3 regions of the Streptomyces sp. URMC 126 genome follow, and region 2 is predicted to be linked to each of the others. Evidence: riboswitches for the same ligand, from Rfam matches in the RefSeq annotation. Region 2 holds a riboswitch; each other region holds the start of a gene.
What was found. A riboswitch is a leader RNA that binds a small molecule or an ion and turns the genes downstream of it on or off. The one in region 2 is predicted to bind cyclic di-AMP.
Positions count from the first base shown of each region.

Region 1 (6,564 bases), on a different contig from region 2:
ACCCTGGGCGACCTGCGCCCCACCCGGGACTTCAGCTACGTCAAGGACACCGTGGCCGCCTTCCGCGCCGTCGGCACCGCGCCCGCCGAGCGCGTCGTCGGCCGCACCTTCAACTCCGGTACCGGACAGGAGATCTCCGTCGGCGACCTGGTCGGCCTGATCGGCAAGATCATGGGCACCGACCTCGACGTCCGCGAGGACACCACCCGGATCCGGCCCGCCGCCTCCGAGGTGATGCGCCTCGTCTGCGACGCCTCCCGGCTGCGCGCCGCCACCGGCTGGGCGCCCGCGCACAGCCTGGAGGACGGCCTCGCCGCCACCGTGGAGTTCTTCCGCGACCCGGCCAACCTGGCCCGCTACAAGACCGGCATCTACAACGTGTGACCGCACCCCCTGCGACCGCTTCCCCCGGTCCACGCCCCGCACCACCGATCCGTCCTTGTACGCCAGTCACCTCACCCGAGAGGAAACGGCACCCATGCACGCAGTGATCCTCGCCGGAGGCAAAGGCATCCGGCTGCGCCCCTACACCACCGCCCTGCCCAAGCCGCTCGTGCCCATCGGCGACCAGCACGCGATCCTGGAGATCGTGATGCGGCAGCTGGCCGGTGCCGGCTTCCACAGCTGCACCCTGGCCATCGGCCACCTCGGGCACATCATCCGCGCCTACGTCGGCGACGGCTCCCAGTGGGGCCTGCGCGTCGACTACACGACGGAGGAGAGTCCGCTGGGCACCATGGGCCCGCTGCTCACCATGCAGGACCGGCTGCCCGAGCACTTCCTGGTGATGAACGGCGACGTCCTCACCGACCTCGACTTCGCCGACGTCCTGCGCGCTCACCGCGCCTCCGGGGCGCCGCTCACCATCGCCACGTACGCCCGCAAGGTCAGCATCGACTTCGGCGTGCTGACCACCGAGGCCGGCCGGGTCACCGGTTTCACCGAGAAGCCCAGCATGGACTACCGCGTCTCGATGGGCGTCTACGGCGTCTCCCGCGACGCCCTGGCCCGCTACACACCCGGCCTGCCGCTCGGCTTCGACGAGCTGGTCCTGGACCTGCTCGCCGCCGGGACGCCGCCGAACGCCTACGAGTTCGAAGGCTACTGGCTGGACATCGGGCGCCCCGACGACTACGACCGGGCCAACGCGGAGTTCTCCCACCGCCGCGACCTGCTGATCAAAGGAGCGTGAACGACCCGCATGCGGATCCTCGTCCTGGGCGCGACCGGCTTCCTCGGCCGGCACGCCGCCGAGCAGCTGCGCGCCCTCCCCGGCGCGCGGGTGCTCGACGGCGGCCGGTCGCCGGGCTCCGCCCTCCCGTGCGACCTGGCCGGCGCCGACGCCGCCGACCTGGCCGTCGCCCTGCGCGGGGCGGCCCCCGACGCCGTCGTCAACTGCGCGGGAGCCACCGGCGGCAGCGCCACCGTCCTCACCGCCACCAACGCGCGCGGCCCGGCCGTGCTCTGCGAGGCGCTGCGGCAGGCCGCCCCCAGCGCCCGGCTGGTGCACCTCGGGTCGTCGGCCGAGTACGGGGCGGGAGGCGGCGCCCGCTCGCTCACCGAGTCCGCCCCGGCCGCCCCGCTCGGCCTCTACGGGGCCACCAAGCTCGCGGGCACCCTCGCCGTCACCGGCTCCGGGCTCGACGCGCTCGTCCTGCGGGTGTTCAACCCGCTGGGCCCCGGCTCCCCGCCCGGGTCACTGCCGGGCCGGCTGGCGGAGGGGATCCGCGAGGCCGGGCCGGACGGCGTCGTCCGCACCGGCGACCTCTCCGCGCACCGCGACTTCGTCGACGCCCGCGACGTCGCCCGGGCCGTCGTGCTCGCCGTCACCGCTTCCGAGCCGGTGACCGGCGTGCTCAACATCGGCAGCGGCACGGCGCGCACGGCCCGCGAGGTCGCCGAGGGGCTGGCGCGGGCCGCCGGTTTCCGGGGGCGGTTCGCCGAGGACGGCGCCGGGTCGCCGCGCTCGGCGGCGCTGGCCTGGCAGCAGGCCGACGTCACGGCCGCCGAACGGACCCTCGGCTGGCGTCCCGAGCACCCGTTCGACACCACCCTCGCCGACCTCTGGGCCGCCGCCCGGACCCCGTCGGCGGGAGTGTCCCGGTGACAGCGCCGCCCGGCGGCCGACGGCTGCTGGTGCCGCTGTACGTCCACCCGGCGGTGGACCCCGGGGCGTGGGCGGCCCTGCTGCGGGCCGCCCCCGCGCTGCGCGGGGTCGTGCTCAACGCGGCCGACGGCCCGGGGCGGCGGCCCGACCCGGCGTTCCGCGACGCGGCCGGCCGGCTCCGGGACGCGGGGGTCCCGGTGCTGGGGTACGTGGACACCGGCTACGGGCGGCGGTCCCTCCGCGCGGTGCTGACGGACGTCCGCCGGCACCGCGGCTGGTACGGCGTCGACGGGGTGTTCCTCGACCAGGCGCCGACGGCACCCGCGTTCCTGCCCCGCTACCGCCGACTCGCGGCGCTGGCACGGGTGTCGGGGGCCCGTACGGTCGTGTTCAACCACGGGACGCACCCGGACCCCGGGTACGCCCGGATCGCCGACCTGCTCGTGACCTTCGAGGGACCCTGGGAGGCGTACCGCACGGCCGCCGTCCCCGCCTGGACGAAATCCCATCTCCCCTCCCGCTTCTGCCACTTGGTCTACGGTGTGCCGCAGGAGCGGGCCGACCACGTGTCCCGCACGGCCGGTTCGCGCGGTGCCGGAGTGCACTGCGCGGTACCGGGAAGGGGAGAGAATCCATGGCAGACCGCACCACCGCCGGACGCCTGAAAGCCGGCCCTCCGCGGGGCGAGTACCCGAAACCGGCCGGCAGCCGGCGCGGAGGGACCCGCCGGGCCCTCGGCGCCGGGGCCTTGACGGCCGCGGCCCTCCTCGTCGCCGTCGGCTGCTCGGCCTCGGGGGACCGGGAAGGCGCGGACCGGGCCGACGGGCCGGACGACGACGGGACGCCGAGTGCCTCGGCCGAGCACCGGCCCGGCGGCGAGGCGGGCGCCGGCCGTGCCGGGGGCCCGGGCGGGCCGGACCGGACGCCGGGGAAGCCCCGCCGGGGCGGGGGCTCCACGCCGTCCTCCGGCGGGCCGTCCGCCGCGCCGTCGACGCCGGAGGCCGGCTCGTCGTCCGGTCCGTCGTCCGATCCTTCGTCCGGCTCTCCGTCCGGTTCTTCCGCCGGCCGGGCGCGCTGGCAGCCGCGCCCCGGTACCCGCTGGCAGTGGCAGCTCGACGGGAAGGTCGACACCTCGGTGGACGTCCCCGTCTACGACATCGACGGTTTCGAGAACGACGCGGCGACCGTGGAACGGCTGCACGCCGACGGCCGCAAGGTCGTCTGCTACGTCAACGTGGGCGCGTACGAGGACTGGCGGCCGGACGCGAAGAAGTTCCCGGAGTCCGTGCTGGGCGAGGACAACGACGGCTGGAAGGGCGAGAAGTGGCTCGACATCCGGCGGCTCGACGTCCTCGGGCCCATCATGGCGGAACGTTTCGACATGTGCCGGAAGAAGGGGTTCGACGCCGTCGAGCCGGACCTGACCGAGGGGTTCAGAAACGAGACCGGCTTCCCCCTCACCGCCGCCCACCAATTGGCGTTCAACCGGATGGTCGCCCGGCTCGCCCATGAGCGCGGCATGGCCGTCGGACTGAAGAACGACCTCGACCAGATCCCGGAGCTCGTCGGCGACTTCGACTTCGCCGTGAACGAACAGTGCGCCGAATTCGGCGAATGCGACAAACTGTCGCCGTTCGTGCGGCGCGGCAAGGCGGTGTTCCACGTCGAATACAAGCTGGAACCGGGGGAGTTCTGCGGCCGGGCCAAGAATCTGGGGCTCAGTTCGATGCAGAAGAGACTCGGTCTCAGTTCCTGGCGTCGCCCCTGCTGAGAGGGGGTGGTACCGCCGGAATCAAACCCTCCGGCGAGCGTGAAGAACCTCACAGAACGCCGTTTCGACACCGGATTTCGCCGGTGGATGGTGCAGGATCATGCACCGAACGACCAAGAACCCGTCACAGAGGCGGGCGACCCGGGCGGACGCCGAGTCCTGCCGCCGCTCCGGGTGCGGACCGGATACACGCGGATCGGCAGGAGCGGGAGACCCAGGCAAGACGGACCACGATGGCGGTGGTTCTAGGGGTGAAGCCACATGGTGGCCGGGCAACTTTGTCAGCCCGAACCCGACAGGTCATCTTTCGCAGGCGGATGACGAAGGGCTTACTCGGCATGTCTGCGCTGCCTCGAATACCCGCGCTCATCTCCCGGGCCGGAACCGCATCGGCCCTCACCGCCGCCACCGTCGCGGCGTCCGTCCTGCTCCCCGGCATGGCCGGCGACGCCCAGGCGGCCACCCCCGGCTCCAAGGCCGTCAAGGTCGCGGCGTCCAAGAAGGGCTCCCCGTACCAGTGGGGTGCCACCGGGCCCAACCGCTTCGACTGCTCGGGCCTGACGCTCTACTCGTTCAAGAAGGCCGGCAAGAAGCTGCCCCGCGTGGCCGCCGACCAGTACAACGCCACGCGGCACATCTCGCGCGGCTCCCGCTCCGTCGGCGACCTGGTGTTCTTCCACTCCGGCAGCAACGTCTACCACGTGGGCATCTACGCGGGTGGCGGCAAGATCTGGCACGCTCCCGGCACCGGCAAGAAGGTCCGCCTGGAGAAGATCTGGACCAACAGCGTCTGGTACGGCCGCGTCCGCTGACGCCTTGGCGTCGCGACGCCGTGACGCCGTGACGCTGTGAAGACGCACCACCGGGGCCGACGCTCGATCGGCGGCGCCGGCCCCCGCTTCCGCATGACCCCTCACCAGGGCTCCGGCGGCCTCACCCCCGCGTCGAGGCCGCCCCACCCCGCCATGGCGGCTCTCACTCCGCCATGGCGGCCCGTATCGCCGAGGCCTTCTCGGCGGGGTGGTACCCGGACGGCACTCCCTCGGCCAGCAGGACGGTACCGAGGACGTGCGGCGTCCGGAGCGGGATCAGCTCCCGGTACGCGGGCGAGTCGTACCACTCCCGGGCCCGCGCCAGGTCCGGGAACTCGATGAGCACCAGGTCCCCCTCCCACGTCCCCTCACGGACGTCCAGCTCCCCGCCGTGCACCACGAACCGGCCCCCGAAGGGGTCGAGGGTGTCCTGGATCCGCTCGACGTACTCGACGACGTCCTGATGCGGGACGCTGCTGTGGAAGTGACCGAGGGCGTAAGCGGGCATCGTCGTCTCCTGACCTGGTGGCTCGGCGGCTCGTCGTGAACCCCACTCTGTCGCGCCGCGCGCGGCGGGGCCATTACCCGAAAGGTCATGGCCGGGAGCCTCGGGGACTCCCCGCCCCACCGCCAACAACCGCCCGGCTGCCCGCGTATGAGGGCGTCGAGAGACGGTGCGCCGCCGACGCGGGTCGTCGCTACCAGGTGCGCCCGCGAACTGGCCGTCTTCCGGGACAACTCCGCCCGCGAACCGCTCGACGACGCCTTCCACTTCCTCTTCCGTGTCCACGGCCTGGTGAACGCCGTGGTGGGCGACGAACCGCACAGCGCGCCGGAGGCGATGGAGACGGCCATCACACAACTCGGGTACCAGGGCCACCCGTTGAAGAAGTCCGACAAGCACGCGGCGGAATGGCAACGGCAGCGCCAACGACAGGAAGCCGATGTCGTGCCCGCGGAGTCGGGCATGGAAGGCCCTGGCGAGCGCCTCCCTCGGCACCCTCCCTCTGCGCGAAGCGCTGACCAGCACCGGGGGAGCAGGGGAAAACCCGATGTCGCCCCGCTTCGGCGGGTGATAGGCATCCGCCCATGGACGATCTCGTGACAGCCCGCCTCATCCTCCACTCCCTCACCGTCCCCGAGGCCGAGAACATTGCCGCCGAGCGCCCCGAGCGGCTCCCGCACTGGGTGCCCGGTTACCCGGAGGAGGACGACGTCAGGGCCTCCCTCCGGTTCCTCGAGGCGGTGGCGGAGTACGGGCCCGGGCGGCATCCGGGGGCGTACGAGATACGGAGCCGGGAGGACGGGCGGGTGGTCGGAGGGCTGGACTTCCACGGGCCTGCCGACGAGGACGGGGCCGTCGTCGTCGGCTACGGACTGCTGCCCGCCGAGCGCGGCAAGGGGTACGCCTCCGAGGCGCTGCGCGCCGCGCTCGCGGCGGCGCGGGCGCGGGGGATCCGCCGGGTGAAGGGCGATGCCGACCACGACAACGTCCCCTCCCACCGCGTCATGACGGCCGCCGGGATGCGGAAAGTGGGAGAGGACGAGAAGGTGACGTACTACGAGACCGCGTGGGAGGGCGACGCGGTCGCCGGCGCCGGGGAGCCGGGGGCGCGTCAGGCGGCGTCCACGTAGACCCAGGCACCGTCCTCACGGACGAAACGGCTCAGTTCGTGCTGCGCGTCCTCGTGACCGCGCACCACGCAGTGGGCGCGGAACTCCACCGTTCCCTCCTGGTGGAAGGCCGTGCCGGCCTCGGTGCCGAGGATCTCCAGGCCCGTCCAGCGCACTCGCGGGTCGAGGTCGAGCGACGCGGGCCGGGTGGTCGAGTGCCAGGTGCGCAGGAGGTACGCCGCGTCGCCGACGGCGAAGGC
Region 1 is NZ_JBPQTX010000343.1:117-6,680, reverse strand. Features, by position in the region: partial or broken gene ACSNOK_RS28630 (SDR family NAD(P)-dependent oxidoreductase) at 1-384, shown strand, start outside; gene ACSNOK_RS28625 (sugar phosphate nucleotidyltransferase) at 479-1,192, shown strand; gene ACSNOK_RS28620 (NAD-dependent epimerase/dehydratase family protein) at 1,202-2,107, shown strand; gene ACSNOK_RS28615 (spherulation-specific family 4 protein) at 2,104-2,772, shown strand; gene ACSNOK_RS28610 (endo alpha-1,4 polygalactosaminidase) at 2,856-3,878, shown strand; cyclic di-AMP (ydaO/yuaA leader) riboswitch at 4,059-4,209, shown strand; gene ACSNOK_RS28605 (C40 family peptidase) at 4,217-4,690, shown strand; gene ACSNOK_RS28600 (DUF1330 domain-containing protein) at 4,854-5,198, opposite strand; gene ACSNOK_RS28595 (hypothetical protein) at 5,346-5,795, shown strand; gene ACSNOK_RS28590 (GNAT family N-acetyltransferase) at 5,780-6,325, shown strand; partial or broken gene ACSNOK_RS28585 (YchJ family protein) at 6,307-6,564, opposite strand, start outside.
Region 1: another riboswitch for cyclic di-AMP. It lies ahead of ACSNOK_RS28605 (C40 family peptidase); the one in region 2 lies ahead of ACSNOK_RS11920 (M23 family metallopeptidase).

Region 2 (16,629 bases):
TGTGGACGCGAAGCAGCACGCCTCTCAGGGGCTCGCACAGCTGGCCCGCCCGGCTGTTCCGTCGTGAGGGCGGCGGCGAGCGCGAGGGCGACCCGACGAGGACGGGCGGCCGCCCCCGGTGGGGGCGCCGCCCGTCGCTGCCCAGCCCACAGGGGTCGGACGTCGCTCGTCGTGGATGCGATGTGCCAGCGTTCCAGCGGTGGACTCAGCGGTCCTCGGGGAGGACCTCAGCGGTCCTCGTCGGACGCGGAGGCCGGGACGGCCGTCAGTCGCTCGGTCTCGTCCTGTATCTCCGCGGCGATCTTCTTGAGCTCCGGCTCGAACTTGCGCCCGTGGTGGGCGCAGAACAGCAGCTCACCGCCGCTCAGGAGAACGACGCGCAGGTAAGCCTGAGCGCCGCACCGGTCGCAGCGGTCAGCGGCCGTCAGCGGGCTCGCGGGGGTCAGAACAGTAGTCACGTCGCCTCTTCTCTAGCTCGACGAGCTGTCGTACCAGGGTCAACATCCAACCAGGCCGAAAACGTTCCCGCTCGTGGCTTTTCCTCGAAAGTTCCTTCCGAGTGAGCCGGATCTTGACGTTTGGCGGCGAATGAGCCGTATTGCGTGGGTCTACGGTTTCACATCGCTGAGGTTCACATCGTCGGGGGGTCCGTCCTCCCGGCCGGCTTGCCGGGTTGTTCTTCAGGACGTGCCCGGAGCCTAAATGGTTCATGCCTCCAAGGGAACGTGATGTGCGCGTCACCCCATCGAGTCATCGAACAGGTATTCGAAACTGGACTAGCATGGTCGGCGCCGCGGGTGGCGGCACAAAGGCTCTACCGGGCCTCGGTACCCTCTGAACGGCGAACGAGCCAGCCATGCGCCCGCAGTCGGGTGACAGAGAAATTCAGCGAGGAGCGAACCGCGTGACCGCCGATACGTCCGTGCCGTCCACCGCATTGCTGACCGGGGCAGACCGGGACGGATCCAACTACACCGCGCGGCACCTGCTCGTCCTCGAAGGACTGGAAGCCGTCCGGAAGCGTCCCGGCATGTACATCGGGTCCACGGACAGCCGCGGCCTGATGCACTGCCTCTGGGAGATCATCGACAACTCCGTCGACGAGGCCCTGGGCGGCTACTGCGACCGCATCGAGGTGATCCTCCACGACGACGGTTCCGTGGAGGTCCGGGACAACGGCCGGGGCATCCCGGTGGACGTCGAGCCCAAGACCGGGCTGTCGGGCGTCGAGGTCGTGATGACCAAGCTGCACGCCGGCGGCAAGTTCGGCGGCGGCTCGTACGCCGCCTCGGGCGGTCTGCACGGTGTGGGCGCCTCGGTCGTCAACGCGCTCTCCGCGCGCCTGGACGTCGAGGTGGACCGCAACAGCAGGACGCACGCGGTCAGCTTCCGGCGCGGTGTGCCGGGGATCTTCACCGAGTCCGGCCCCGACGCGCCCTTCGACCCGGCCAACGGACTGCTCAAGGGCAAGAAGGTGCCCAAGACCCGGACGGGCACCCGGATCCGCTACTGGGCGGACCGCCAGATCTTCCTCAAGGACGCCAAGCTGTCCCTGGAGACGCTGTACGGGCGCGCCCGGCAGACGGCCTTCCTGGTGCCCGGCCTGACCATCGTGGTCCGTGACGAGCGCGGCCTGGACGGCACGGACGTCACCGAGGAGACGTTCCGCTACGACGGCGGGATCAGCGAGTTCTGCGAGTTCCTCGCGCAGGACAAGGCCGTCTGCGACGTGTTGCGGCTCAGCGGGCAGGGCACGTTCAAGGAGACCGTGCCCGTCCTCGACGAGCGCGGGCACATGACGCCCACCGAGGTCACCCGGGAGCTCGGGGTGGACATCGCGCTGCGCTGGGGCACGGGTTACGACACGACGGTCAGGTCTTTCGTCAACATCATCGCCACCCCGAAGGGCGGCACCCACGTCGCGGGCTTCGAGCGGGCCGTCACCAAGACCGTCAACGACGCGCTGCGCGCGAGCAAGCTGCTGCGCGTCGCCGAGGACGACGTGGTCAAGGACGACGCCATGGAGGGCCTCACGGCGGTGGTGACGGTGCGGCTGGCGGAGCCGCAGTTCGAGGGGCAGACGAAGGAGGTGCTGGGCACCTCGGCCGCCTCCCGGATCGTCGCCAACGTCGTCGCCAAGGAGCTCAAGGCGTTCCTGACGTCGACCAAGCGCGACGCGAAGCAGCAGGCGCGGGCCGTGCTGGAGAAGATCGTCGCGGCGGCCAGGACGCGGATCGCCGCCCGGCAGCACAAGGAGGCGCAGCGCCGCAAGACGGCGCTGGAGTCCTCGTCGCTGCCGGCCAAGCTGGCCGACTGCCGCAGCGACGACGTGGAGCGCAGCGAGCTGTTCATCGTCGAGGGCGACTCGGCGCTGGGCACCGCCAAGCTGGCGCGGAACTCGGAGTTCCAGGCACTGCTGCCGATCCGCGGCAAGATCCTGAACGTGCAGAAGGCCTCGGTCTCGGACATGCTCAAGAACGCCGAGTGCGGGGCGATCATCCAGGTGATAGGAGCCGGGTCCGGCCGGACCTTCGACATCGACGCCGCCCGCTACGGCAAGGTCATCTTCCTCGCCGACGCCGATGTCGACGGCGCGCACATCCGGATCCTGCTGCTCACCCTCTTCCAGCGCTACATGCGGCCGATGGTGGAGGAGGGGCGGGTGTTCTCCGCGGTGCCGCCGCTGCACCGGGTGGAGCTCACCAACCCCAAGAAGGGGCAGGACAAGTACATCTACACGTACTCCGACAACGAGCTCCGGCAGACGCTGCTGGAACTGGAGCGCAAGGGCATCCGGTACAAGGACTCCGTCCAGCGCTACAAGGGCCTCGGCGAGATGGACGCCGACCAGCTCGCGGAGACCACGATGGACCCGCGGCACCGCACCCTGCGCCGGATCAACATCAGCGACCTGGAGGCCGCCGAGCGCACCTTCGACCTGCTGATGGGCAACGAGGTCGCGCCGCGCAAGGAGTTCATCACCAACTCGGCGGCGACGCTCGACCGCTCGCGCATCGACGCCTGAGTCTCCACCCCCGGGTGGAGAGGGTCTCCACCCGGGCTGTCGCTTGATCCACCCTCGCTCCACCCGTGCTCCGATCCGTGCCGGGCGCCGGCTCCGTAACGTCGGATGTGTCGGCCGGCGGCGTGTTCGTCCGGCGGCCGGCCGCCGTGTTCACGTTCAACGGAGGGGCCTTCCATGTCCGGTGTGATCGACGCGGGGGTGATCGTCGCCGTCGTCGCGCTTGTCGTCGTCCGGCAGTTCAGGCCGCGGAAGGTGGTCTCTGACGGGCGGGCGTGGTGGGTCGCGCCCGCGGTGCTGGTCGTCGTCGCGGCCAGGGAGCCGGGGATGGTGGACGCCGGCCACCGGGTGGCGTCCGTGGGGCTGCTGGCGGCGGGAGTGGCGGTCGGGCTCGCCACTGGTGCCGCCTGGGCCTGGACCACCCGAATATGGGCCGACGAGTCGGGGGCGGTCTGGGCGCTGGGCACGAAGGCCGCGGCCGGGATATGGGCGGCGGGCTGGTGCTGCGGCTGGGGCTCTTCGGGATCGGCGCGCTGGCCGGCGTGCGCCAGGGGACGGCGGCTGCCCTGATCACGCTCGCCGCGATGCTGGTGGCGCGCGCCGGGATCGTGGTGCTGCGGGCCCGGCGGACGCTTCCGTCGTACGGTGTCGTCGCCGGTGGCTGAGACGGTGGCCGAGACGGGAGCCGTGGTGGAGGAGCCGGACGTGCCCAGGGAGAGCTGGACCGCGTGGCCTGCCCGGGAGGCGCTCTCCTCCATAGGGGTGCCTCGCCGTCGCCGGGCGCTGACCTGGATCGTACGGGCCGTACTGGTCGGGGCGTTCTTCGTCGGCGTGGTGCGGGAGGACGCGCTTCCGCGGTGGCAGTACGCCGTGGTGGCCGCGGGGTTCGCGGTGTGCGGCGTCGCGATCTGGCGGTGCTTCGTCACGACGCTCGACCGGCGGCTGTCCGCCTCGGTCGGGTGGCTGGCGGTGCCGGTCGTGGCGGGAGCGCTCGCCGAGTGGGCGGGGACGCATGTCACCGCCACCGGGCTGTGGTGCGTCGCGGCGGTCGTCGCGGTGGAGCGGTTGCCGCTCGGGCCCGCGCTCGGGCTGGCGGTGATCCCGCTCGGGGCCTATGTGCTGACCACGGGGGGCTCGTGGCCGGGGACGGCCGGGACGGTGGCCCTGGTGCTGCTCATCGGCTACTCGTTGCGGCTGGACGAGGAGGCGCGGGGGGCCGGATTCCGGATGCTGGCCCAGGAACGGGCCGCGCGCCGGGCGGAGGCCGAGACGGCCGCGCTGGACGAGCGGGCGCGGATCGCACGGGAGATCCATGACGTTCTCGCCCACAGTCTCTCGGCGCAGCTGGTGCATCTGGAGGCCGCGCGGCTGCTGGTCGAGAGCGGCGCGGAACGGGAGCGGGTCCTCGAACGGATCGTGGCCGCGCGGATGATGGCGAGGGAGGGGCTGGCCGAGACGCGGCAGGCGCTGTCCGCGCTGCGGGGGGAGATGACGCGCCCGGAGGAGTTCCTGCGGGACCTCGCGGCCGGGCAGGGGGCCGACCTGCGGGTGACCGGGGAGCCGCGCCGGCTTCCGGCGGAGGCCGGGCAGGCGGTGCGCCGGGTCGCTCAGGAAGCGCTCACCAATGTGCGCAAACACGCTCCGGGCGCGCGGGTCGAGATGGAGTTCTCCTATTTGGAGGGAGAAGTCGAACTGGCGGTTCACGACGGTGGGGCGCGGGGGAGGAACACCGAACTGGCCGCCTCGGGAGCCGGGTACGGGCTGCTCGGCATGCGGGAGCGGGCCGAGTTGCTGGGCGGCAGCCTGGAGGCCGGACCGGCGGGCCAGGGCCGGCGGGGATTCGTGGTGCGCCTGAGAGTCCCGGCGTGATGAGGGACGAGGAGCACGGCAGGCTGGGGGAAGGGCAGTTGCGTTCGGGAGGCGGGAGCGGTGTGAGCGGAGCGAGCGAGGCGGAGCGGCCGCCGGCGCGGGTCCTGGTCGTGGACGACCAGACGGTGGTGCGTGAGGGGATCGTGATGCTGCTGGGCCTGTTGCCCGGTATCGAGGTCGTCGGGTCGGCGGCCGACGGGCTGGAGGCCGTGCGGCTCGTCGCCGAGCACGCCCCGGACGTGGTGCTGATGGATCTGCGCATGCCGCGGTGCGACGGTGTCGAGGCCACCCGGCGTATCCGTGCGAGCCATCCGGGCACCCAGGTCGTGGTGCTCACGACCTTCGGTGACGACGACTCGCTGTTCCCCGCGCTTGAGGCCGGGGCACGGGGCTATCTGACCAAGGACGCCGGGGGAGAGGAGATCGTCCGGGCGATCGCGGACGTTCGGTCGGGGGCGGCGGGGCTCTCCCCGCACGTACAGCGGAGGCTGCTGGAGCGGCTGGCGGCGGCGCCCGTCGCGGCGACAGGGGGCTGGGGTGGAGCGTCCCGTCCGGTCGCCGACGGCTGGACGCAGGGCCCTCGGGGGCCGGGGGAGGCGCTGCCCGACGGGCTGACCGCGCGGGAGGCGGAGGTTCTGGCCCTGGTCGCGGGAGGGCTGTCGAACACGGAGATCGCCCGGAGACTGCATGTCAGCACGGCCACGGTGAAGACGCATATCAACAACCTCTTCGCCAAGACGGGGGTGCGGGACCGGGCGCAGGCCGTCCGGTACGCGTTCCGTCACGGCATCGCCGGGCCTCTCGGGCCCGGGCCTGGGGGGCGCGGCTGACGGCGCGGATATTGCGGGGAAGGAACGTCGGAGGGAGGTGTTCGGTTCGGCCCCGCTGTCCGGGGTGGTGCGGTCAGTGGCCGGACCAGGTGTAGCGGTGTTCCGGGCGGCCCGTGGAGCCGTAGCGCAGGGTGAGGCTCAGCCGGCCGGATGCCTCCAGGCGCTTGAGGTAGCGCTGGGCGGTGGAGCGGCTCAGTCCGGCGCGCGTGGCGACCTCGTGGGCGGACAGGGGGTGCGCGGCGTCGCGGAGCACCCGGCGGATCAGCTCCGCCGTCGGGGCCGAGTGGCCCTTGGGCAAGGGCGGGGAGGCGGCCGTGCGCAGGGTGCCGAAGATCCGGTCCACTTGTTCCTGCTCGGCTTCCTCGGTGCCGTCCAAGGCCAGCCGGAGCCGGGCGTAGGCTTCCAGCTTCACCCGCAGGCCCGGGAAGGAGAACGGCTTGACGAGGTACTGCAGGGCTCCGTAACGGATGGCCGTGCGGACGGTGGCGATGTCCCGGGCCGCGGTCACCATGATGACGTCCGTCAGATGTCCCGACTGCCGGACGCGGCCCATGAGCGACAGGCCCGTCTCGTCCGGCAGGTACTGGTCGAGCAGCATCAGGTCGACGCGTTCGCGCTCCAGAACGGCCATGGCCTGCGCCGCGTTGTGGGCGGTGGCCCGTACCCGGAAGCCCGGAACCCGTTCTACGTACGCCGCGTTGATCTCCGCCACACGGAAGTCGTCGTCCACGACGAGGACTTCGATCATTGGTTCACCCCTTCGAGCGGTGTGGCCGGGAGGCCTGCGGTCGCGCCGTCGTGCGGTCCCCGTCGTGCCGTCACCTGTTCTAGCGCGCGCAGAACGAGCAGAACAGGGTTCCTGTGCTCAAGCGGTGGAACGCGCGGAGGGGCGGCCGGTGGGGAAGGAGCGGTTCCATGGCCGCTCAGGCGAGCGGGACGACGGCGACGACGTCCATCCGGGCCGGCGAGCCGAGGGCCCGGCCGCAGCTCTCCGGGCGGGGCGGTTCGGCGGCGCCCTGTTCGACGACGACCCGCCAGGACCGGCCGTCGGTATGGGCCACGGTCACCTCGTGGCGGACGGCGGAGCCTGTGGCGCCGGTCATGGCGACGGTGCCGATCACGTCCAGGGCGTCCGCGTACGGCTCGGCGGTGAGGTCGCGGACGGCCAGTTCGGCGGCCTGGGCGGGGCGGTCCCAGGTGGAGCGGCCGCGGCAGTTCGCGGTCACCACCCGGCCCTCGCGGGCGGCTTCCAGTACTTCCTTCACCCCGTGGGCGGTGGCCCGGCCGTACGCGTAGCCGAAGGGCAGGACGAAGAGGGTCGGCGCGAAGCGGTGGCCGCCGATGTGGGTGACCTCCCACACCCCGGTGCCCCCGGCGGCCGTCAGCTCCGCCGCGAGCGGGCGGCCCAGCAGGGCGCAGCAGCGGTCGCGCTTGCCGTTGGTGCACACGAGGGCGAGCGGATCGCCGGTGTACCGCTCCCAGAGGCCGCCGTGCCGGCCGGCGCCGAGTGCGGGGAAGTCGAGAGCCGGCAGGGACGCCGGGTCGTCGAGCTCGGTGGTGCGGATCCAGGAGCGGCCGGGGGCCGTGTGCGCGACGAAGATCCGGCGGCCGGCCGGCGGGCGGCAGTCGGCGTGCCGGCCGGGGCGGCGGATGAGGGCGACCCGTACGCCCGTACCGGCGGCCGCCTTCTCCAGGGCCCGGCCCACGGCCGGGTCGAGGCGGCTGCCCGTGAGCGCCTTGGCTCCCCAAGGACCGGGCTGTTCGATCAGCAGCCAGGTGGGGGCGGTGACGGCCGTACCGGTCAGCGGCTCGGTCAGCAGTCGGGAAGCGGTGGCGCACGTGCTCACATAGGCGAGCCTAACCTGGGGCGAAGGGCTCTGCGCGCCCGGTCGGCCCCGCTCTCCGGTACGACCATATCCTGGGGCGCGCGGGTGCCCGGCCGCCCGCCGGCGGGCAGTCGTACGCGGGCTGCCGCGTTCCCGGACCGACCCACGGAAGGTGCTCGCGTGGCCAGACGACAGATCCCCGTCATCGTGCTCGCGGGCTTTCTCGGGTCGGGCAAGACGACGCTGCTCAACCATCTGCTGGCGCACAGCGGCGGCAGCCGGATCGGCGTGGTGGTCAACGACTTCGGCAGCATCGAGATCGACGCCATGAGCGTGGCCGGCCAGGTGGACTCCATGGTGTCGCTCGGCAATGGCTGCCTGTGCTGTGCCGTCGACACCAGCGAGCTGGACGGCTTCCTGGAGCGGCTGGCCCGGCCGGCGGCCCGGATCGATGTCATCGTGATCGAGGCCAGTGGGCTGGCCGAGCCGGAGGAACTGGTCCGGATGATCCTGGCCAGCGACAACGAGAGCATCGTCTACGGCGGTCTGGTCGAGGTGGTGGACGCCGCCGAGTTCGGCCGCACCCGTGAGCGCCACCCCGAGCTCGACCGGCACCTGGGCATCGCGGACCTGGTGGTGCTCAACAAGACCGACCGGGTGGCCGACGCCGAGCGGGAGGAGCTGGAAGCGGTCCTCGCGGGGCTGGCGCCCGGCACCCCCGTCGTCGCCTCGTCACACGGCCGGGTCGACCCCGAGCTGCTCTTCGACCGCAAGCCGCGCGAGGACCGCCTGGAGGCGATCCGGCAGCTCTCCTTCGAGGACCTGGTCCACGAGGAGCACGACGCCGCGCACGACGGGCACGAGGGGCACCTGCACGCGGCGTACGAGAGCGTCGAGTTCGTCTCCGACGACCCGCTGCACCCCCGCCGCTTCATGGAGTTCCTGGACCGCAGGCCGGAAGGGCTCTACCGGATCAAGGGGTTCGTGTACTTCGGGGTGCCCGGGCACCGGCAGAAGTTCGCCCTGCACGCGGTCGGGGACTTCCTGCGGATGTACCGCTCGCCCTGGGCCCGGTCGGAGCCCCGCCGCACCCAGTTGGTGATGATCGGCCGCGGCGTGGACGGGGACGCGCTCCGGGACGGCCTGGACGCCTGCCGGAACCCGGCACCGCGGGACGCCGACGACCACAGCATGTGGGGCGTCCTGCGGTACACCCAGGGCTGACCCGGCGCGAGGTCAGCCCCGGGCGTCCGGCCCGGTCACACCGGTCCGGCCACCACCGCGACCGGCTTGGCCAGCGGCGTGCCGGAACCGTCGCGGCGCGGGTCGGGCTCCGGCAGGGCCACGGGGGTGCCGTTGGCCGCCGCGGCGCGGGCCGGAGCGGCTCCCGCCCAGGCCAGGACGAGGCAGTCCTCGCCCTTGAGGAACCGCTGGCAGCGCACGCCGCCGGTGGCCCGGCCCTTGCGCGGGTACTGGTCGAACGGCGTCAGCTTCGCCGTCCCCTCGGAGGCCGCGCCGGGCAGCCCGCCCGCGGCCCCGGCGACCGTGAAGACCACCGCGTCCTCCGCGGGGTCGACGGCGGTGAAGGAGATCACCTTGGCTCCGGAGGACAGCTTCACGCCCGCCATGCCGCCCGCGGGCCGGCCCTGCGGCCGGACCTGCCCGGCCTGGTAGCGCAGCAACTGCGCGTCGTCGGTGATGAAGACCAGGTCTTCCTCGCCGGTCCGCAGCTCGACCGCGCCCACGACGCGGTCACCGGACTTGAGGGAGATGACCTCCAGCTCGTCCTTGTTGGCCGGGTAGTCGGGGACCACGCGCTTGACGACGCCCTGCTCCGTGCCGATGGCGAGGCCGGGCGAGGACTCGTCCAGCGTGGTCAGGCAGACCACCCGCTCGCCGTCCGCCAACGACAGGAACTCCGCGATCGGCGCGCCGCCGGCGAGGTTGGGCGCCGCGGCCGTCTCCGGCAGCTGGGGCAGATCGATCACCCGCAGCCGCAGCAGCCGTCCGGCCGAGGTCACCGCGCCGACCTCGCCCAGCGCCGTGGCGGGGACCGCCGAGACGATCACGTCGTGCTTGACCCGCTTGGCCTCGCCCGTGCCGGGCGTGAACGGCTCGCCGGTGGCGGTACGGGCCAGCAGACCGGTCGAGGAGAGCAGCACCCGGCAGGGGTCGTCGGCGACCTGGAGCGGCACGGCCGACGCCGGGGCGCCCGCCGACTGGAGCAGGACCGTACGACGGTCGGTGCCGAACTTCTTGGCCACGTCGGCCAGTTCCGAGGAGACCAGCTTGCGCAGCTCGGCGTCCGATTCGAGGATCTTCGTCAGGGCCTCGATCTCCGAGGTCAGCTTGGTGCGCTCGTCCTCCAGCTCGATCCGGTCGAACTTCGTCAGCCGGCGCAGCGGGGTGTCGAGGATGTACTGCGTCTGCACCTCGGAGAGGGAGAAGCGCTCGACGAGTGACGCCTTCGCCGCCGCGGCGTTATCGCTCGATCGAATGATTCTGATGACCTCGTCGATGTCAACGAGCGCCACCAGCAGACCCTCGACCAGGTGAAGCCGGTCACGGCGCTTGCCGCGGCGGAACTCGCTGCGCCGCCGGACCACCTCGAAGCGGTGGTCGACGTAGACCTCCAGCAGCTCCTTGAGCCCCAGCGTCAGCGGCTGGCCGTCCACCAGCGCGACGTTGTTGATGCCGAAGGACTCCTCCATCGGGGTCAGCTTGTAGAGCTGCTCCAGCACGGCCTCGGGGTTGAAGCCGTTCTTGATCTCGATGACCAGCCGCAGGCCGTGCGCCCGGTCGGTGAGGTCCTTCACATCGGCGATGCCCTGGAGCTTCTTCGCGCCGACCAGGTCCTTGATCTTGGAGATGACCTTCTCCGGGCCGACCGCGAACGGCAGCTCGGTCACCACCAGGCCCTTGCGGCGGGCCGTCACGTTCTCGACGGAGACGGTGGCGCGGATCTTGAAGGTGCCGCGCCCGGTCTCGTACGCGTCCCGGATGCCGTTCAGGCCGACGATCCGGCCGCCTGTGGGCAGGTCGGGGCCGGGGACGTACTTCATCAGGGTGTCGAGGTCGGCGTTGGGGTGCCGGATCAGGTGCCGGGCGGCGGCGATCACCTCGCCCAGGTTGTGCGGCGGCATGTTCGTCGCCATGCCGACCGCGATCCCCGTGGCGCCGTTGACCAGCAGGTTCGGATAGGCGGCCGGGAGGGCGACCGGCTCCTTCTCGCTGCCGTCGTAGTTGGCCCCGAAGTCGACCGTGTCCTCGTCGATCGACTCCGTCATCAGCGAGGTGGCGGACGCCATCCGGGCCTCGGTGTACCGCATGGCGGCCGGCGGGTCGTCGTTGCCCAGGGAGCCGAAGTTCCCGTGGCCGTCGACGAGCGGGAGCCGCATGGAGAACGGCTGCGCCATGCGCACCAGCGCGTCGTAGATGGAGGCGTCACCGTGCGGGTGCAGCTTGCCCATCACCTCGCCGACGACACGGGCGCACTTCACATAGCCGCGCTCCGGCCGCAGGCCCATCTCGTTCATCTGGAAGAGGATGCGGCGCTGCACCGGCTTGAGGCCGTCGCGGGCGTCGGGCAGGGCGCGGGAGTAGATGACGGAGTAGGCGTACTCGAGGAAGGAGCCCTGCATCTCGTCGACGACGTCGATGTCGAGGATGCGCTCCTCGAACTCTTCCGGCGGCGGGGTCTTCGTGCTGCGGCGGGCCATCGCGGCTGCGGCTCCTTCGGTCGATTGCCGGGGGCGGACTGACGCCGACCATTGTGGACCTCCCCACTGACAACGCCGACCGCGACCCGTCCGCGAGGAGCGCACCGGCCCCGGGAACTTCGCCGGATGTCGGTGCGCTTGCATACAGTGACAGCAGTGTTCATCACGCGAGTCGTCGCGGGCGCCGCGGGCGGGTAACGGCGGCGCGGGATGCAGCGAGATATCGAGCGATCGAAGGGACGTACATGCCCATGGGTCACACGGCCGCGCAACAGGCCGGCACCGGCGGCCTGACAGCGACCGAGCACCGCCTGGCCAACGGCTTGCGGGTGGTGCTCTCGGAGGACCATCTGACCCCGGTCGCGGCAGTCTGCCTCTGGTACGACGTCGGCTCGCGCCACGAGGTCAAGGGCCGCACCGGCCTCGCCCACCTCTTCGAGCACCTGATGTTCCAGGGTTCGGCGCAGGTGAAGGGCAACGGCCATTTCGAGCTGGTGCAGGGCGCCGGCGGCTCGCTCAACGGCACCACCAGCTTCGAGCGGACCAACTACTTCGAGACCATGCCCGCCCACCAGCTGGAGCTGGCGCTGTGGCTGGAAGCCGACCGGATGGGCTCGCTGCTCACCGCGCTCGACGACGAGTCCATGGAGAACCAGCGCGACGTCGTCAAGAACGAGCGCCGCCAGCGGTACGACAATGTGCCCTACGGCACGGCGTTCGAGCGGCTGACGGCGATGGTCTACCCGGAGGGCCACCCCTACCACCACACGCCCATCGGCTCGATGGCCGACCTGGACGCCACCTCCCTGGAGGACGCGCGGGAGTTCTTCCGCACGTACTACGCGCCCGGCAACGCCGTCCTCGCCGTGGTCGGCGACATCGACCCCGAACAGACGCTCGCCTGGATCGAGAAGTACTTCGGGTCCATCCCCGCCCACGACCGCAAGCAGCCGCCGCGCGACGGCGCCCTGCCCGAGGTCATCGGCGAGCAGCTGCGCCAGGTGGTCCGCGAGGAGGTGCCCTCGCGCGCCCTGATGGCCGCCTACCGCCTGCCGCACGACGGCACCCGTGAGGCGGACGCCGCCGACCTGGCGCTGACCGTCCTCGGCGGCGGCGAGTCCTCGCGGCTGCACAACCGCCTCGTCCGCCACGACCGCACCGCCGTCGCGGCGGGCTTCGGCATGCTGCGCCTGGCGGGCGCCCCCTCGCTGGGCTGGCTGGACGTCAAGGCGTCCGCCGGCGTCGAGGTCCCCGACATCGAGACGGCCGTCGACGAGGAGCTGGCCCGCTTCGCCCTGGAGGGGCCCACCGCCCAGGAGATGGAGCGCGCCCAGGCCCAGCTGGAGCGCGAGTGGCTGGACCGGCTGGCCACGGTCAGCGGACGGGCCGACGAACTCTGCCGGTTCGCCGTCCTCTTCGGCGACCCGCAGCTCGCCCTCACCGCGGTCCGGCGCGTCCTGGACATCACTCCGGAGGAGGTGCAGGCCGTCGCCAAGGCGCGGCTGCGCCCCGACAACCGCGCGGTGCTCGTCTACGAACCGACCGGGCCGCAGGCCGCGGGCGCGGACGGGACCGAGGACGCCCCCGCGCGGGAAGCCGACGCCGCCGACGTCATCGCACAGGAACAGGAGACGGCCCAGTGAGCGAAGCCGCAGTCGTGGGCGCCACCGGCACCGCCGAGCCCACCATGCAGTTCCACCCGCGGCCCCGGCCGGGCACGGCCACCCCGTGGAACTTCCCCGCCCCCGACCGTGACCGGCTGCCCAACGGCCTGACCGTGCTGCGCTGCCACCGCCCCGGCCAGCAGGTCGTCGCCGTCGAGGTCAGCCTCGCCGCGCCGCTGGAGGCCGAGCCGGCCGGCCTGGAGGGCGTGGCCACGATCATGGCCCGCGCCTTCTCCGAGGGCACGGACAAGCTCAGCGCCGAGGACTTCACGGCCGAACTGGAGCGGTGCGGCGCGACCTTGGACGCCCACGCCGACCACCCCGGCGTCCGGCTCTCCCTGGAGGTCCCGGCCTCCCGGCTGACCAAGGCCCTGGGGCTGCTCGCCGACGCCCTGCGCGCCCCGGCCTTCCCCGACAACGAGGTCGAGCGCCTGGTCCGCAACCGCCTGGACGAGATCCCGCACGAGCTCGCCAACCCGGCCCGCCGGGCGGCCATGGCGCTCTCCGCCGAGCTGTTCCCGGCCGACTCGCGGATGTCCCGGCCCCGGCAGGGCACCGAGGAGACCGTCGAGCGCATCGACGCCGCCTCCGTGCGCGCCTTCTACGAGGCCCACGTCCGTCCGGCCACCGCCACCGCCGTGATCGTGGGCGACCTCACCGGGGTCGACCTGGACCAGGCCCTGGCGGACACCCTCGGCGCCTGGACGGGCTCCCCGGCCGAGCCCCGGCCCGTCCCGCCCGTCTCCGCCGACGACACCGGCCGCGTCGTCATCGTGGACCGCCCCGGCGCCGTCCAGACGCAGCTGCTCATCGGCCGCGTCGGCGCCGACCGGCACGACCGGGTCTGGCCCGCCCAGGTGCTCGGCACGTACTGCCTGGGCGGCACGCTCACCTCCCGCTTGGACCGCGTGCTGCGCGAGGAGAAGGGCTACACCTACGGCGTCCGCGCGTTCGGCCAGGTGCTGCGGTCCGCCCCCGACGGCACCGGCGTGGCGATGCTCGCCATCAGCGGCTCCGTCGACACCCCCAACACGGGCCCGGCGCTGGCGGACCTGTGGACGGTGCTGCGCACCCTCGCGGCCGAGGGGCTGACGGACGCCGAGCGCGACGTCGCCGTGCAGAACCTGGTGGGTGTCGCGCCGCTCAAGTACGAGACGGCGGCGGCCGTCGCGGGCACGCTGGCCGACCAGGTCGAGCAGTACCTCCAGGACGATTTCCAGGCCCGGATGTACGAACGCCTCGCGGAGACCGGGACGGTGGAGGCCACCGCGGCCGTCGTCAACGCCTTCCCGGCCGACCGCCTGGTCACCGTGCTCGTCGGGGACGCCGCGGAGATCGCCGAGCCCGTCCGGGCGCTCGGCATCGGCGAGGTGACGGTCGTTTCCGCCTGACGGAAGCTCAATCCTCCGCGTGCGCCCCGGCGCACGCGCGGGGGCGGAGAGGCGCGTGGGTCCTTCGGGGGTCACGCGCCTCCGTTATGCCCGATTTATAGGAGCGGTTGCACCGTTTCCGTGTGGCGTGCGTCACGAAAACGGGGTTCCGTTTGCCGTTCGAATCTGACGGCGATTAGCTTCAGGGCGGCAGTCCGTCGGATCGGAGCCGCAACCGCGGCCCCGGGCAGCCATCGCCGAGTCCCCGTACGGCGCGAGCCAGGGGAGCCGGGGAACCACATGTTCCCTGGGGTGAATCGGGTCCCTCTCCGGAGGGAGCCGTAGGAGACCTTCCTGCTCCGAACCCGTCAGCTAACCCGGTAGGCGAGAGGGAAGGAAAGGAACAGCCGCAACCATGGCGTTCACCCGTGCCACCGGGAAGCACCGTCGTCCGAGCCGTGCCGTGCGTGTCGGTGCCAACGTCGCCGGCATAGCCACCCTGAGCGCCGCGGGCGTCGTCGCCGGTGTCGCCGCTCCGGCCTTCGCCGCCTCCTCTCCCGACGAGGCGCCCCGCCCGCAGGACACCGGCCTCACCCAGGCCGTCGTCCTCTCCGACCATGTGGCCGACAGCATCGACGAGCAGGCGCAGATGCAGCGCGGCGTCGCCGAGCAGGACACCGCCACCCAGAAGGCCGAGGCCGCGGCCAAGGAGCAGGCGGCCCTGGTCAAGAAGCGCGCCGACGAGGCCAAGCGGAAGGCCGAGGCCGAGCGCGCCGAGAAGGAGCGGGCGGCCCGCGAGGCGGAGCGCAAGCGCCTCAACACCTTCGTGATGCCGATCGCCGGCTCCTTCGTCTCCACCCAGTACCACGCCTCCAGCGGCCTGTGGTCCTCCGGCAGCCACACCGGCGTCGACTTCCACGCCGGTGAGGGCACCAGCGTGCAGGCCGTGGGCGCCGGCACCGTCGTCGAGGCCGGCTTCGGCGGCGCGTACGGCAACAACGTCGTCATCAAGCACAACGACGGCACCTACACCCAGTACGGCCACCTGTCGTCGATCGGCGTCAGCGTCGGCCAGACCGTCACCCCCGGGCAGCAGATCGGCCTCTCCGGCTCCACCGGCAACGTGACCGGCCCGCACCTGCACTTCGAGGCCCGCACCGCGCCCACCTACGGCTCGGACATCGACCCGGTCGCCTACCTGCGCTCGCACGGCGTCGACATCTGATCCCGGCCTTCGCCTTTCCTCCGCAGAGCCCCGCAGGACCACGCGTCCGGGCGGGGCTCTCGGCCGTCCGGACCGGACGCCCACGGCCGCGAAGGGGAAACGGGCCGGTATTCCGGCTCTCTCCGTTCTCCTTCCGCTTGGCCAAATCACTTCCCTCGCACTCGGACGGCCATCGGAAAACGCGGGGAATTGCCATAGAGTCGACCGGGTCCCTGAAGAGGCGTCAAGCGCGTGCGGACCGTCGTCTTCCGCCGGGTCGAGCGGGGACGGGCGGGGCCAGGCGAGTGGCGACGGGGTCGATCCGGAGGTTCGTCCGATGCGGGGACGTTGGTGAACGGCGTGAGTGACGCGGTTTCCGAGAACCGCCGTGTTTCCGCGCAGGCGGTGTGCGCGGCCGTCCGCGACGACATCGTCTCCGGCACCTTCCCGCCCGGCACCCGGCTCATCGAGGAACTCCTCGCCCGCCGCTACGGCGTCTCGCGGGTCCCGGTGCGGGAGGCGCTGCGCACACTGGCCTCCGAGGGCTTCGTGACCACGCGCCGGCACGCGGGCGCCTGCGTCGCCGAGCCGACCGAGCAGGAGGCGGCCGACCTGCTGGAGGTACGGGCGCTGCTGGAGCCGCTGGGGGCCGCCCGGGCCGCGCAGCGGCGCACCGAGGCCCATGTGAAGGTGTTGCGCGGGCTGGTCCGGCTGGGCCGGGAGCGTGCCCGGGGCGGGCAGCCGGGCGAGCTGTGCCCGCTGGGCGACTGGTTCGACGAGACGCTCGCCCAGGCGTCCGGCAGTCCGAGCCTCGCCGCGCTGCTCACCCAGGTGCGGCGCAAGATCGCCTGGATGTACGCGCCGGAGCCGCCCGCGCGGCCGGTGGAGACCTGGGAGACGCACGCCGCGCTCGTCGACGCGGTGGTCAGGAGGGACGCGGAACGCGCCCGGGACATCGCCGCCGGACGCGCCGGGCGGGCGCCCGGGACATTCCGGTTCCGGCGTGCGGCGCCGGCCGCTCCGGCGCCCCGGGCGGCCGTCCGGAAACGCGCCGTGCGTACGACGGCGGGCGCCGGAATGTGACGGCCGTCCGGTATTCGGCCGCCCCGAGGAATTCCCCGGCGG
Region 2 is NZ_JBPQTX010000073.1:8,985-25,613, forward strand. Features, by position in the region: gene ACSNOK_RS11860 (S1 family serine peptidase) at 1-67, shown strand, start outside; gene ACSNOK_RS11865 (DUF7455 domain-containing protein) at 228-458, opposite strand; gene ACSNOK_RS11870 (DNA gyrase/topoisomerase IV subunit B) at 905-3,025, shown strand; gene ACSNOK_RS11875 (hypothetical protein) at 3,508-3,687, shown strand; gene ACSNOK_RS11880 (sensor histidine kinase) at 3,728-4,891, shown strand; gene ACSNOK_RS11885 (response regulator) at 5,038-5,721, shown strand; gene ACSNOK_RS11890 (response regulator) at 5,795-6,469, opposite strand; gene ACSNOK_RS11895 (sucrase ferredoxin) at 6,645-7,568, opposite strand; gene ACSNOK_RS11900 (CobW family GTP-binding protein) at 7,728-8,771, shown strand; gene ACSNOK_RS11905 (DNA gyrase/topoisomerase IV subunit A) at 8,807-11,266, opposite strand; gene ACSNOK_RS11910 (M16 family metallopeptidase) at 11,512-12,909, shown strand; gene ACSNOK_RS11915 (M16 family metallopeptidase) at 12,954-14,321, shown strand; cyclic di-AMP (ydaO/yuaA leader) riboswitch at 14,546-14,702, shown strand; gene ACSNOK_RS11920 (M23 family metallopeptidase) at 14,716-15,525, shown strand; gene ACSNOK_RS11925 (GntR family transcriptional regulator) at 15,856-16,587, shown strand.

Region 3 (7,157 bases), on a different contig from region 2:
GCCACCACGCCGATGACCGCCATGCCGACGAACGCCGCGCCGACGACCGTCAGGCCGACGAACGCGACGGTGGAACCGCCGGCCGTCGCACCGCGCCCGTCGCATCCGCCGCTCCCGATGACAGCGGTGACAGCGGTGACAGCGGTGACAGCGGTGGCCGCGGTGACAGCGGTGGCCGCGAAGGTTCCGCCTGCCCCGTGGAGGGCCCCACCCCGCCCCTCTTCACCTGGGAGTTCGCGAGCGACCCCTACCCGGCGTACGCCTGGCTCCGCGAGCACGCCCCCGTGCACCGCACCGCCCTGCCGAGCGGCGTGGAGGCCTGGCTGGTCACCCGGTACGCCGACGCGCGGCAGGCACTGGCCGACCAGCGGTTGTCGAAGAACCCCGTGCACCACTCCGAGTCCGCGCACGGCAAGGGCAAGGTGGGCATTCCGGGCGAGCGGAGTGCCAACCTCATGACGCACCTGCTCAACATCGACCCCCCGGACCACACCCGCCTCCGCCGCCTGGTGTCCAAGGCGTTCACGCCCCGGCGCGTCGCGGAGTTCGCGCCCCGCGTGCAGGAGCTCACGGACCGGCTCATCGACGGGTTCGCGGAGCGCGGGGAGGCGGACCTCATCCACGAGTTCGCGTTCCCGCTCCCCATCTACGCCATCTGCGACATGCTCGGCGTCCCGCCGGAGGACCAGGACGACTTCCGGGACTGGGCCGGGATGATGATCCGGCACGGCGGCGGCCCACGCGGCGGAGTGGCCCGTTCCGTGAAGCGGATGCGGACGTACCTCGCCGAGCTGATCCACCGCAAGCGCGAGGACCTGGGCGACGACCTGATCTCCGGGTTGATCAGGGCGAGCGACCACGGTGAGCACCTCACCGAGAACGAGGCCGCCGCCATGGCCTTCATCCTGCTCTTCGCCGGTTTCGAGACCACCGTCAACCTCATCGGCAACGGCACCTACGCGCTGCTGCGCAACCCCGGGGAGCGCGAGCGCCTGCAGCGCGCGCTGGCCGCCGGGGACGAGAGCCTGCTGGAGACCGGGGTGGAGGAGCTGCTGCGGTACGACGGTCCGGTGGAGCTGGCCACCTGGCGGTTCGCCACCCGGGACCTGACGATCGGCGGGCAGCGCATCGCCGAGGGCGACCCCGTGCTCGTCGTCCTCGCGGCGGCCGACCGCGACCCGGAACGGTTCGCCGACCCCGACACCCTCGACCTCGCCCGCAGTGACAATCAGCACCTCGGGTACGGGCACGGCATCCACTACTGCCTCGGTGCGCCGCTGGCGCGGCTGGAGGGCCGGACGGCGCTCGCGACGCTGCTGCGGCGCCTCCCCGACCTGCGGCTTTCCGCCGATCCGGACGATCTGAGATGGCGCGGCGGGCTCATCATGCGGGGCCTGCGGACCCTGCCCGTGGCCTTCTCGCCGGAGCCCGGGCAGACGGGCACATGACTATACGTCAACTCGGCTTGACCGTCGTCCGGCGTCGATCACGGTGGGTTGTGGCTCCTGAGGGGCGTGGCTATCTTCTGCCGTCATATTCAGCAGCCACACGATCGGCAGCGGTCAGCAGCCGGTCGGCAGCCATACGAGAGGTGATCGCATGCTCTCCGGGAAAGGCCGACATCGTCGTCCCCGTCAACTGCCCGCCGTGGTCGTCGCCGCGGGCGTGACGGGCGCCGGAATCGCCATGCCCCTGCTCGGCGCCACCACGGCCGACGCCGCCGACGCGCCCACCTGGGACCGCGTCGCCCAGTGCGAGAGCGGCGGCCTGTGGAGCGCGGACACGGGCAACGGGTTCTACGGCGGACTGCAGCTCACGCCCGAGATGTGGAAGCAGTACGGGGGTACGGAGTTCGCGCCGCGCCCCGACCAGGCCAGCCGCGCCCAGCAGATCGCCGTCGCACAGCGCATTCTGGAGGCGCGCGGCCCGTACGCATGGCCCGCCTGCGCGGTGAAGTCCGACCTGACCAAGGACGGTCGGGCGCCCGAGGTCAACCCGGGCATGCCGCACGAGGCCGTCGAGGGCCCGTCGCACGCGCCGGCCTCCGGGTCCGGGTCCTCCGGAACGTCCGACTCCGGGCGGACGCGGGACACCTCGTCCGGCAAGACGTCCGACACGTCCTCCGACGCGTCCTCCGACACGTCCTCCGGCAAGTCCTCCGAGAAGGGGTCGGGCACCTCCACCGGGAAGGACGCCTCCTCCGACCGGTCGGCCGACAAGGACGGGAAGGCGGGCGAGCACGGCGGCACCGACGCCTCCGGGAAGCCGGGTGGGCAGCAGGACAAGTCCTCCGGCGGCAAGCACCGCAAGCCGGACGGCGACGCGGCGGGCACCTCGTCCGACACGTCGTCCACGGACGCGAAGGGCGACGCGAACACCGGCTCGAAGGCCGGCTCCACGGCCGACTCGCGATCCGGTACCGGCGCCGAGTCGGGAACGGACGCCGGAACGGCCGGCGGTTCGCACTCCGGAACGTCCGCCTCCGGCACCATCGGTGAGCGGCAGCGCGCCGGCGCGGACGGCGCGGGAGCGGGCAAGCACCGCGCGGAATCGACCGGTTCCGGCGCCGAGCGCGCGTCGCGTGGCACCGAGCGCGGGCGCGCCGATGCCTCCGCCGCTCACGACTACACCGTGCGCCCCGGTGACAACCTGTCAGAGATCGCTCAGCAGCACCGCGTCGAGGGCGGCTGGCATCGCGTGTACCAGGACAACAAAAAGGTCGTCGGGGGCGATCCCGACCTGATTCACCCGGGTCAGCAGCTCGAACTGAAGAAGTAGCGGGGGAGTTCGCGTCGAATGTCCGTTCCGGATGAAAGTGAGACATGGGTCTCGTTGACATCGGCGGGGAGACGGCTCGTCAGAATCCCGAGAAACCATCCTCACCTGCGGAAACAGTGAGTTCCCCGGGGTGGGGGGAGCAGACGGTGGCCGAAAAGGAGGGTTTGAACCCATCGGCCGTCTGTGCTTAACGTCGTCATCGCTCGCCATCGCGAGCACCACGGTCGTCACGCCGAATCCTGCCGGCGGCCGGGGGAGTCGTCGCGCAAGCGCCGTAGGCAGGAGCGGGGGAACCACGGTAGGTCGCCGGAACGGTTCATCGGTCAACGACCGACGTACCGGGACGGCTTGGGGTGAAGCCTGGTGAGCGCGAGCCACCGGGCCGGGCAACTCACGCCCGAACCCGACAGCTCACCTCGTAGGCGCCGGTGAGGAAACCGAGTCATGTCCAAGGGCAAGCACCGTCGTCCGAACAAGGCCGTCCGCATCGCCACGCTCGCGGGTGTCACCGGCGCCGCAGTCGCCGCCCCGCTGATGATGGCCACGTCCGCCCACGCCGCCTCCGTGCAGACCTGGGACCGCGTGGCCCAGTGCGAGTCCGGCGGCAACTGGTCGATCAACACCGGCAACGGCTACTACGGCGGTCTGCAGTTCTCGCAGTCCTCGTGGGCCGCCATGGGCGGCACCAAGTACGCGCCGCGCGCCGACCTCGCCACCAAGGGCCAGCAGATCCTGGTCGCCGAGAAGCTGCTCGCCGCCCAGGGCCCCGGCGCCTGGGGCTGCGCCTCCGAGGGCGGTCTGACCCGCGGTGGCGGCGCCCCGCAGGTCGACGGCTCCGGCTCCGGCAAGGTCGTCTCCAAGTCGACCTCGGGCCAGCGTTCGACCGGCCAGAGCCACGCCGACCGCAGCGAGCGCAAGGCCGCGCCGAAGCACGCCGCCCCACAGCGGCACGCCGAGGAGGCCCCGGCCCCGGCCGCCAAGCCGGCCGCGCCGAAGCACGCCGCGCCGAAGACCGTCAAGATCGGCGACGGCGAGTACGAGGTGAAGGAAGGCGACACCCTCGCCAAGATCGCCGAGGCCAAGAAGGTCAAGGGCGGCTGGGAGAAGCTCTACGACCGCAACAAGGACGTCGTGGAGAGCGCCGACCTCATCTTCCCCGGCCAGAAGCTGCACCTCAGCTGAGGTCCGTTCCTGAGCCGCGCGCCCTGCGCAAGGGCAAGTGCGCCGGGCGCGCGGTGCGCGGTGGTGCGAGGGGCGTACGGCCCGTTCGTACCGCAGCGTCCGTACCCCCCGACCCGTACCGCCGCACACGTACCACCGGCCCGGAACGTCGTTCCGAGCCGCAGCGGAACCGCCCCGCTCCCATGCGACCGACCCCCCCGGGCCGCATCGGAGCGGGGCTCCGCCGTTTCCGTACGTCCCCTCTCTCACCCGGTCTCTCGCCCGGCGAGTTCCCGCTCCGGTTCCCCGTTGAGCGAACAGCCCGCCCATTCGTCCCTTGATCTCGGCGTTTGTGCCATTTTTCCGGCGGGGTGGCGCTCCGGGGGCGGGTGGACCCTCCGGCGCCCGTTAGGCTCGTGCTGCAGAACGCTGGAGTACCCAGACACACACGAAGGAGACCCTCGTGCCGTCCATCGACGTCGTCGTAGCTCGCGAGATCCTCGACTCGCGAGGCAACCCCACGGTCGAGGTCGAGGTCGGCCTCGACGACGGCTCCACCGGCCGCGCCGCCGTGCCGTCCGGCGCCTCGACCGGTGCCTTCGAGGCCATCGAGCTCCGTGACGGGGACAAGAACCGCTACCTGGGCAAGGGCGTCGAGAAGGCCGTCCTGGCCGTCATCGAGCAGATCGGCCCGGAGCTCGTCGGCTACGACGCCACCGAGCAGCGCCTGATCGACCAGGCCATGTTCGACCTGGACGCCACCGACAACAAGGGCTCCCTGGGCGCCAACGCCATCCTGGGCGTCTCCCTCGCCGTCGCGCACGCCGCCTCCGAGGCCTCGGACCTCCCCCTCTTCCGCTACCTCGGCGGCCCGAACGCGCACCTGCTGCCCGTTCCGATGATGAACATCCTGAACGGCGGCTCGCACGCCGACTCCAACGTGGACATCCAGGAGTTCATGATCGCGCCGATCGGCGCCGAGTCCTTCTCCGAGGCGCTGCGCTGGGGCACCGAGGTCTACCACACCCTCAAGGCCGTGCTGAAGGCCAAGGGCCTGTCCACCGGCCTGGGCGACGAGGGCGGCTTCGCCCCGAACCTCGGCTCCAACCGCGAGGCCCTGGACCTGATCCTGGAGGCCATCAAGCAGGCCGGCTACACCCCCGGCCAGGACATCGCGCTCGCGCTCGACGTCGCCGCGTCCGAGTTCTACAAGGACGGCGTCTACACCTTCGAGGGCCAGACCCGCACCGCCGCCGAGATGACCGACTACTACGCCGAGCTCGTCGAGGCGTACCCGCTGGTCTCCATCGAGGACCCGCTGTTCGAGGACGACTGGGACGGCTGGAAGACCATCACCGAGCGCCTCGGCGACCAGGTCCAGCTCGTCGGTGACGACCTGTTCGTCACCAACCCGGAGCGCCTCGCCCGCGGCATCGAGGAGGGCGCCGCCAACGCCCTGCTGGTCAAGGTCAACCAGATCGGTTCGCTGACCGAGACGCTGGACGCCGTCGAGCTGGCCCAGCGCAACGGCTTCAAGTGCATGATGTCCCACCGCTCCGGCGAGACCGAGGACGTCACCATCGCCGACCTGGCCGTCGCCACCAACTGCGGCCAGATCAAGACCGGCGCCCCGGCCCGCTCCGAGCGCGTCGCCAAGTACAACCAGCTGCTGCGCATCGAGGAGATCCTCGACGACGCCGCGGTGTACGCCGGCCGCAGCGCGTTCCCGCGCTTCCGCCAGGGCTGAGCCGCGCCTCCGGCAGTGCGCGTGCGAGGCTGACAAAGCCTCACGCCTCACCCCGTCCCCGGCCACGGTCCCGTACCGTGGCCGGGGACGGTTTTGGCATGCGTTCCGGCTTCGGTGAAGCCGGCAGCGGGGAGGCGATGTGGCGGCGGAACGGTTCTCCACCGCGACCAGGCTCAAGGCGATCGGCACGGTCCTCGTCCAGGGCCCCGACGCCCGGGCCCGGCGCACCCGTCCGCCGCGGCGCAGCCGGCTCACCGGCCGGGCGGCGCTGCTGGCGCTCGTCGTCTGCTCGCTGATCGTCGCCCTGGCCTACCCGATGCGGCAGTGGGTCACCCAGCGTTCGGACATCGACGACCAGCGGCACCGCTCCGAGCAGGCCAAGGAGCAGGTGAAGCGGTTGCGCGAGGAGAAGGCGCGGCTGGAGGACCCCGCGTACGTGGAACGGCTGGCGCGCGAGCACCTGCACTACGTACGGCCCGGCGAGACCGGTTACACGGTCGTGGACGGCAGTGGCAACGCCCGGCACCGCCGCGACCAGGGCGCCGCCGACCGGCCGTGGTACGTCAACCTCTGGGACGGCGTGGACACCTCGGACGCCCGTCGCTGACGCGCGGCGCCGCCGCACTCTCTTCGAAACCCCTCCGACCCTCCGACCCTCCGACACGAGCGAGCACATGGAAACCCCTCCTCCCCAGACCGAGCCCACCGAGCCCACCGACGCGGACATCGCCGCGTTCAAGGAGCAGCTCGGCCGCCCCCCGCGCGGCCTGCGGGCGATCGCCCACCGCTGCCCCTGCGGCAACCCGGACGTCGTCGAGACCGCGCCGCGGCTGGAGGACGGCACGCCGTTCCCGACGCTGTACTACCTGACGTGCCCGCGGGCGGCCTCCGCCATCGGCACGCTGGAGGCCGAGGGCGTGATGAAGGAGATGAGCGCCCGGCTGCAGAGCGACCCGGAGCTGGCCGCCGCGTACCGCGCCGCGCACGAGGACTACATCCGCCGGCGGGACGCGATCGAGGTGCTGGAGGGCTTCCCGAGCGCGGGCGGCATGCCGGACCGGGTCAAGTGCCTGCACGTGCTGGTGGGGCACTCGCTGGCGGCCGGTCCCGGCGTCAACCCGCTGGGCGACGAGACGATCGCGATGCTGCCGGAGTGGTGGCGCAAGGGGCCGTGCGTGACGCCGTGCGGCGCGCAGTCGCCGTCCGACAGCTCCGACGAGGAATAGGGAGAACTCCGCATGACCCGCCGTGTTGCCGCGATCGACTGCGGTACGAACTCGATCCGTCTGCTCGTCGCCGACCTCGACCCCGCCACCGGCGGGTTCAAGGAGCTCGACCGGCGGATGACGATCGTCCGGCTCGGCCAGGGCGTGGACCGCACCGGGCGGTTCGCGCCGGAGGCGCTGGAGCGGACGTTCGCCGCGTGCCGGGAGTACGCCGAGGTGATCCGGGCGCACGGCGCGGAGCGCGT
Region 3 is NZ_JBPQTX010000048.1:101-7,257, forward strand. Features, by position in the region: gene ACSNOK_RS08745 (cytochrome P450 family protein) at 198-1,448, shown strand; gene ACSNOK_RS08750 (transglycosylase family protein) at 1,600-2,778, shown strand; cyclic di-AMP (ydaO/yuaA leader) riboswitch at 3,039-3,218, shown strand; gene ACSNOK_RS08755 (transglycosylase family protein) at 3,223-3,960, shown strand; gene eno (phosphopyruvate hydratase) at 4,403-5,686, shown strand; gene ACSNOK_RS08765 (FtsB family cell division protein) at 5,826-6,293, shown strand; gene ACSNOK_RS08770 (DUF501 domain-containing protein) at 6,361-6,912, shown strand; gene ACSNOK_RS08775 (Ppx/GppA phosphatase family protein) at 6,925-7,157, shown strand, end outside.
Region 3: another riboswitch for cyclic di-AMP. It lies ahead of ACSNOK_RS08755 (transglycosylase family protein); the one in region 2 lies ahead of ACSNOK_RS11920 (M23 family metallopeptidase).